2 regions of the Fusobacterium sp. SYSU M8D902 genome follow, and region 1 is predicted to be linked to the other one. Evidence: riboswitches for the same ligand, from Rfam matches in the RefSeq annotation. Region 1 holds a riboswitch; the other holds the start of a gene.
The links. Region 1 has a riboswitch for lysine ahead of ABNK64_RS04470 (nucleoside recognition domain-containing protein). Riboswitches for the same ligand answer to the same signal wherever they lie in the genome.
Positions count from the first base shown of each region.

Region 2: another riboswitch for lysine. It lies ahead of ABNK64_RS09180 (Na+/H+ antiporter NhaC family protein); the one in region 1 lies ahead of ABNK64_RS04470 (nucleoside recognition domain-containing protein).

Region 1 covers NZ_JBEFNA010000007.1:30,423-34,629, reverse strand. Annotated here, with positions in the region: gene ABNK64_RS04480 (sugar kinase) at 1-37, shown strand, start outside; gene ABNK64_RS04475 (IclR family transcriptional regulator) at 224-982, shown strand; lysine riboswitch at 1,270-1,441, shown strand; gene ABNK64_RS04470 (nucleoside recognition domain-containing protein) at 1,513-2,109, shown strand; gene ABNK64_RS04465 (spore maturation protein) at 2,159-2,698, shown strand; gene dacB (D-alanyl-D-alanine carboxypeptidase/D-alanyl-D-alanine endopeptidase) at 2,720-4,207, shown strand, end outside.
Region 2 covers NZ_JBEFNA010000028.1:3,737-7,943, reverse strand. Annotated here, with positions in the region: gene ABNK64_RS09190 (sodium-dependent transporter) at 1-553, shown strand, start outside; gene ABNK64_RS09185 (methionine/alanine import family NSS transporter small subunit) at 550-657, shown strand; gene ABNK64_RS09180 (Na+/H+ antiporter NhaC family protein) at 746-2,341, opposite strand; lysine riboswitch at 2,437-2,609, opposite strand; gene tyrS (tyrosine--tRNA ligase) at 2,805-4,028, shown strand; gene ABNK64_RS09170 (GNAT family N-acetyltransferase) at 4,045-4,207, shown strand, end outside.

The DNA.
Region 1 (4,207 bases):
CCATGACAATGGAAATACATCTGAGATGAACAGATAATTAATATTTAACTAAAAATAATTTAACAATATAGCAGGAGGGAACTACTTTTGATACAGGGTAGTTTTTTCCTGTTTTTTGGAAAATTGAAGATTTTTGAAGTAAAATTATTAAAATAAATCTGAAAATATGTTATTATAAGATAGAAGGTAATAAAAGAAAGAGTTTATATCAGGAGGAAGTAAGTTGAGTGAAAAATCAAAGGTTCCAGCTATAGATAAAGCAGATAAGATATTTAACTATTTATACTATAAATACTCTGCAACTCAAAGTTCCATAGCAAAAGATTTGGGACTTTCTAAAGCTACAGTGAATAGATTGTTAGAAGTATTGACAAATTTGAAATATTTAAATTTTGAGGATAAAGAGTATACATTGGGAGAAAAATTTTACTTTTTTTCAAATAGAAATGAGAAATATACTCTCTTGAAGAATGTAACCTATCCATATTTAGAAGCACTTTCATTGAAGTTTAAAGAGACATTTAAGTTAAGCGTGTTGGATAATGATAAGATAAGAACCATTTCAACTGTTGAGAGTAGTGATATAATAAAGGTTTCAGTTTCAGAGAATGCAATATTTCCACTTCATGCAGGGGCAGCTAGTAAATTACTTATTTGCCAGTTAAGTGAAAATAGATTGAATAAACTTTTACCTAAGATACTCCCTAAGTATACAGAGAACACAATTATAGATAGAGAGATTTTAAAAAAAGCATTATTAAAAATCAATTTACAAAAAATCTCTTATGACAATATGGAACATTCCAATAATATAAAAGCAGTTGCTCTTCCAATATTAGACAATAGAAATAGAATTGTAGCAGCTATAAGTTGTCCATGTTTTCCAGATAATTTGACAGAGGAGAAGTTAAAATTAATAGTTGAAGAGATAAAAATAGCGTGTGAAGAGATAGGTAAAAAATTAGATTATTTTATAAAATAGATACAAAAAACACTTCTAGATAGTAGAGGTGTTTTTTATTTATAATATCAAATAATTATAAAGTCCAAAAAACGATAAAGAAGCCCCTTCGGCCTCAGGACTTCTTTATACGTAGAAATTAAAATGTAATTTAAGGAAATGTCTTATGACAATATTATTATAGCATATATTTTGTTATTGTCAATAAATATTTTGTAAATCTAAATAAAATATTTTTTTTAATATCTCTATATATAAAATATATTGTACAAAAAACGGTAATTATAGTATACTTACAATATAAATTGAATAAAGATAGAGAGCAGAGGACAAGAGTAAGAGTATATAGCTTGGCAGGCGTTATGATACTTTGAAAGGGGAATTTGCTGAAGTAAAAAAGAGGGCTGAACTTTTTTATTGGCACTATAAACAATATTTATAGTGTTTGTCATTAGTTTCTAATGAAGTACTATCTAGAGGGATACTTAGTAGATTATCACAGTTCAGCTGTGATTTTTTTATTTTAAATTAAATTTTAGAGGAGGATTTTTATGATTAATGCAATATGGTGTGGTTTAATAGTGATTGGAATTTTAGTTGGGATATTTACTGGGAATGTACAGGCAGTAACAGATTCAGCTATCTCTAGTGCTAGTACAGCAGTGACACTATCTATGGAGATGATAGGGGTTATGGCTCTATGGCTGGGACTTATGAAGGTAGCAGAGGAAGCTGGAATGGTAAAAGCTTTAGGTAAGGCAATGAAGCCTTTAATGGTAAAATTATTTCCAGAAGTACCAGCAGATCATCCTGCAATGGGAAGTATAGTTGCAAATATGGCAGCAAACTTTTTTGGATTGGGAAATGCAGCTACTCCATTAGGAATAAAGGCAATGCAAGAGTTACAACTATTAAATGATAATAAAGATGAGGCGACAAACTCAATGGTTATGTTTTTAGCAATAAATACATCTTCAGTGACACTGATCTCATCAAGTACTATAGCTTATAGAGTGGCAGCAGGATCTGCAAATGCTACTGAAATAATAGCTCCAACAATAATAGCAACTATTGTTTCAACTATAGTAGCAGTAGTGTCTTGTAAGTTTTTAGAGAAATTACCAGCATATAGAAGAGAAAAAATATAAAAGAGATTGAAATAATATTAAAATTTTAGTAGAATTTAGGAGGAGAAATATGTTTGTAAGAATAATGGAGAGTATATCACTTTATGCAATTCCTTTAATTATATTAATAATAGTGGGATATGCTTACTTTGTAAAAAAAGTAAAGGTTTATGAAGTATTTTGTGAAGGAGCTAAGGAAGGTTTTAATACAGCTATAAGAATAATACCTTTTTTAGTTGCTATGTTAGTTGCTATAGGAATATTTAGAGCTTCTGGATGTATAGATATAATGTTGAAAGTATTAGATCCAGTATTCTCAATAATAGGTATGCCTGGAGAGGTATTACCAATGGCAATTTTAAGACCTCTATCTGGAGGAGGAGCTACAGGAGTTATGAATGATCTGATGATAACTTATGGACCAGATTCATTAATAGGTAGAATAGCTTCAACTATGATGGGATCAACTGAAACAACTTTTTATGTTCTTGCAGTATATTTTGGAGCAGTAAGCATAAGAAAAACAAGACATGCAGTATTAGCAGGACTATTAGCAGACCTAGCAGGATTATTAACAGCAGTATGGATTTGTAGAATTATGTTTGCATAAAAATATAATTTGGAGAAGAAGATGGTAAAATTAAAATGTTTTGTACTAGCTTTAGTTTTATTGACAGGTTGTAGTAATACACATATACCAGTTGATATTCTAAAAAATGAAGATGTAGCAGTAGAGGAAATCTCAACAGAAAATGAAGTGAAAGCACCGGGGCAAATATTAAATGAGCTGGAGAGTGAGTTTTACAAGGAAGATGAGGGTTCTGAAGAGGTAAAGAGTGAGTTAGTTGAACAGGAGAAAGTTGAACCAGTAGAAACGGTTGTTGAAGAGGTAAAAAATGAAGTAGTAGAGGTAAAGCCGGAGAAAAAACAGGAGGTTCAAGAGAAAAAAATCACTCAAACAAGGGAGCAAAGAGCAGTAGAAAGATTTGTTAACCTAGAGATGTTACAGTATAGCAATATAGGAATTAGTATTGTTGATTTACAGAAGGGAAAACAGGTGGCTTCATATAATGAGAAGAGAGCTGTAACTCCAGCATCAATAATGAAAGTGATAACATCATCTACAGCTATTCAGAAGTTAGGAGCAGATACAAAACTAGAAACAAAGCTACTATATGATGGAAAGATAGACCCTAAAGGGATATTGATAGGGGATATATATATAATAGGTGGTGGAGACCCAACTCTTGGATCTGATGGTGTAAAGATAGATAGAATGGCTTTTATAAATGATTGGATAGCCAAGATAAAATCAGCAGGTATAAAGGGAGTAAAAGGGGATATAATTGTAATAGATAATCTTTTTGGATATGTTGGAGTTGAAGAAAAATGGTTATTAGAGGATTTTGGAACTAGCTATGGACAGGGAGTTTATGGAATAAGTGTCTTTGACAACCTATATACTTTAACTTTAAATTCTGGAGAGAAAGGTGTTGAAATTTTAGAGGTAAAACCTAAGATTCCTGGATTGAAATTTGAAAATAGATTGAAGATATCACCAAAAGGACGTAGAGATTTTTCTGTTAGAGGTTTACCACTTGAGAACAAGAGAGTTTTGACTGGAGAGGTACCTAAGAACTCAAAGATAGTAGTACAGAGTGATATTCCTAATCCAGGATTATTTTTAGGTGAGTATTTAAAAAGTAATTTAAACTCAGCAAACATAAAGGTCAATGGAAAGGTAAAAACAGCTAGAGATACATCTAAAAGAGCTAAAAATCCGAAGATATTAGCTGTGACAAAATCTGCACCAATAAAAGAGATGGTAAGAACTCTATTAAAAAGAAGTGATAACCACTATACAGAACATCTATTCCAATTGTTAAAACTTCAAGATGTTAATATAGAGGAGTTTTGGAAAGAGAAGGGTATAGATACAAAGGTATTGAACATGGACGATGGAAGTGGATTATCAAGAGGTGATTATGTATCAGCAGAGTTATTGACAGGTATAGTAGCATATATGTATCAAAACTATCCTGCTTATATTAAATTACTTCCTAGAGGTGGTTATGAGGGTACAGTTCACGACTTTTTAAATCCTAAAAAGTTTGATGGA
Region 2 (4,207 bases), on a different contig from region 1:
AACAGCCAATCAATTTTTACAGGGAATTATTGGATTTATATTTTTCTTCTGTCTATTTATAGCTGGATTGTCATCAAGTATATCTATGCTAGAATCATTTGCAACAGGGGCTTTAGATAAATTCAAAATAAGTAGAGAGAGATTGGTTGGAGTGATCTCTTTAATAGGTTTGGTTGGAAGTGCAGCTTTCTCAACTTATGCAGGTTTTAACTATATATTGGATATAGTTGATTCCCATGTAGGAAACTATATAATAGCTACACTGGGGCTAGTTGAAACAGTTTTAGTATGTAGATACTATGGAATAGAGAAGATAAGAGAGGAAGCTAATGAATATTCTGATTTTGAAATTGGAAGATGGTTTGATATTCTATTAAAATATGTAACTCCTACCATTTTAGGAATAACAGTTATAACAAATTTAATAAAAGGTATTCAAAATTTAACACTTGGAAATCTTGTTTTTGGTTGGGGAACTATTCTATTGATGGTCATATGTGCAACACTTTTCTATAGAAGAGCTTGGGAGATGGAAAGAGGTGAATTGAAGTGAATATAAGTGCAATAGTGATGATGGTATTTGGTTGTTTTGTAGTATGGGGTGGACTATTGATGTCCATTGGTATAACTTTAAAAAAAGAGAATAAAAGAGATTAAAAGGAAATAAGGATGGAAAAGTTATTAGTGGGTAATAACTATGACCATCCTTATCTCATTTATATAAAATATTTAGGTTAGGGGCTAATTAATTTTTAGCTCTTTTTCTAGCTAAAAGAAGTAGGGTAATAACTCCAATGACTCCAACAGGAAAAGCTATTAACCAAGATTTAGTATAACCAATAATAACATATGATACGAAAGATATTGCTGCTACACTGAGTGCATAAGGTAGCTGTGTATATACATGGGCAACGTGGTTACATTGAGAACCAGCAGAAGCCATTATAGTCGTATCTGAAATAGGAGAGCAGTGATCTCCACACACAGCTCCAGCCATACAAGCTGAGATTGAAATAATCATCATCTGTGGATCATTTTCAAATACAGCAACAACTATTGGAATCAATATTCCAAAAGTACCCCAAGATGTACCAGTTGCAAAGGCAAGTCCACAACCAACTAAGAAGATTATAGCAGGTAACATATTTACAAGTCCACCAGCTACATTTTCCATAAGATGTGCTACATAAGGAGCAGCACCTAAACTATCAGTCATAGCTTTCAAGCTCCAAGCAAATGTTAAAATCAATATAGCTGGAACCATTGCCTTAAATCCATCTGGGATAGAATCCATACACTCTTTAAAAGTTAAAGATTTTCTAACAACATAGAATATAATTGCTAAGATTAAAGCAAACATACTTCCAATTGCAAGACCTTGTGAAGCAACACTATTTGAAAATGCTTCAATGAAATTAGTTCCTGCAAAGAAACCACCTGTATATATCATACCAGTGATACAGAATATGATTAAAAATATGATAGGAACTACTAGATCTAAAACACTTCCATGTGAATCTTTCTCACTTAACTCTTCTGGAGTAACAATCTCCCTTCCATCTGAGAAGAGATCTCCATTTAAAGCATTGAGTTCATGAGTTTTCATAGGTCCATAATCACTGTTTGAAACAGCAATCATAATCAACATAATTATAGTGAATAAAGCGTAGAAATTGTAAGGAATAGCCTTGATAAAAATAGCAAAACCATCCTCTCCTGGAACAAAACCACTAACAGCAGCAGCCCAAGATGAAACAGGAGCTATTATACATATAGGTGCAGCAGTGGCATCTATAAGATATGCCAATTTAGCACGAGATATGTTATGCTTATCTGTAATTGGATACATAACACTACCAACAGTTAAACAGTTGAAATAGTCATCAATAAAGATAAGACAACCTAAAATGATAGTAGCAAGTTGAGCTCCAACTCTACTCTTTATTTTTTTACTTGCCCAGATTCCAAAAGCCTTTGATCCACCAGCTTTATTCATCAAGGATACCATTGTTCCAAGAATAACCAAGAATATTATTATACCAACGTTATTTGAATCACTGAGAACTGCTATTAAACCATCATTTAAAACATGAAGTGTAACTTTTTCAAGATTAGCACCAGCATAAAGAACTCCTCCTGAAACAATTCCAATAAAAAGAGAACTATAAGCCTCCTTTGTAATCAAGGCGAGTACAATAGCGATAATTGGTGGAACTAATGCCCAAAATGTCCCGTATAAAGCAGGGGTATATTGAGTACCATTGTCAGCGAATAGACAAATAGAAAGGGTAAAAAATAATAAAAGAAATGAAAAAAACTTTTTAAAAAAATAATTGTTCACAAAACTTTCCTCCTCAACTGCTTAAAATTTGGGTTTTAATACATAGATAGCGAAAGTGATTTGCTAAGTGAACAAAAAAACTATAAAAACATTTCCATTCTGATAGCACTCCACTGATTTGTGACAGTCCGCCATATATTATATGACGTCCCAAGATATATAAACTTGTGCTTTTATACATCTTTCGGCAATTTCCCCTTTTCTTTAAAAGTGTGCACAAACATAGTCTTTTAAAGTAATAATGAAAACTGCAACCTCTATCTTTTCTTAGAACTCTTGATCTTATTTTAGATCTTTTATTTCTGAATGTCAATATAAAAATAAGAAAAAAAGTAAAAAAAATTTACAAAAAGTAGAGAGAAAGTATATTTTTCAAATAAAATTAAGCTTTTAAGGACTTTAAAAAGAGGAATATTTATGTTAAAATATTAAAAAAATATAATTGAAAATAGAGGGAGAAAAAATGGAAAATAAAAACGTAGTAGATGTATTATTAGAGCGTGGATACATCAAACAATTTACACATGAAGATGAAATAAGAGAAGCACTTGGGAAAGAGAAAGTTACATTTTATATTGGATTTGATCCAACAGCAGATAGTTTACATGTAGGTCACTTTATAGCAATGATGTTTATGGCTCATATGCAACAGCATGGACATAGACCGATTGCATTAGTTGGTGGTGGAACTGCTATGATAGGAGATCCTAGTGGAAGAACTGATATGAGACAGATGATGACAAAGGAAACAATAGCCCACAATGTTGCTTGTATAAAAAAACAGATGGAAAAATTCATTGATTTTACAGATGGAAAAGCAATTTTAGAGAACAATGCTGATTGGTTATTAGGATTAAATTATGTTGAGTTTATAAGAGATATTGGAGCACACTTCTCTGTAAATAGAATGTTGGCTGCTGAGTGTTTCAAGCAAAGAATGGAAGCTGGATTATCATTCTTAGAATTCAACTATATGTTAATGCAAGGTTATGATTTCTTAGTATTAAATAAAAAATATGGTTGTACAATGGAGCTTGGTGGAGATGACCAATGGTCAAATATGATAGCAGGAGTAGAGCTAATAAGAAAGAAAGAGCAAAAACAAGCTTTTGCAATGACTTGTACTCTTTTAACTAACAGTGAAGGTAAGAAAATGGGAAAAACTGCTAAAGGAGCATTGTGGTTAGATCCAGCTAAAACATCTCCATATGAGTTTTATCAATACTGGAGAAATGTTGCAGATGCTGACGTTGAGAAGTGTTTAGCACTATTGACATTTGTACCTATGGATGAAGTAAGAAGATTGGGAGCACTTGAAGGAGCAGAGATAAACCAAGCTAAGAAAGTATTAGCTTTCGAAGTTACAAAATTGATTCACGGAGAAGAGGAAGCTTTAAAAGCACAACAGGGAGCAGAGGGAGCATTCGGTGGTGGAGATATGAGCAATGTACCATCAATAGAGCTTTCAAAAGATAGAGTTGGAATGGAGTTACTAGACTTCTTAGTAGAGAACAAGCTTATAAAATCAAAGGGAGAGGGAAGAAAGCTAGTAACACAAAATGGATTGACAGTTGCTGATAATAAAGTTGCAGATTTTGCAATGAAGATAACAGATGAGCTATTTACAGATGGAGAATTTGTTTTAAAAATAGGTAAGAAAAAAATATACAGAGTAGTTTTAAACTAACAATAAGGTGGTTTTTTTGATAGAGATAATACTGAGAAAAATGGAAGAGAAGGATATCCAAAACTTATATAATTATATTCACTTGAATTATGTAAAAAAATATTTTCCTGAAAAAGAGAGGGAGCAATGGGAGGCACACAAAAGATGGTACTCCTTTGTAATAAATTCTCCTACCTATC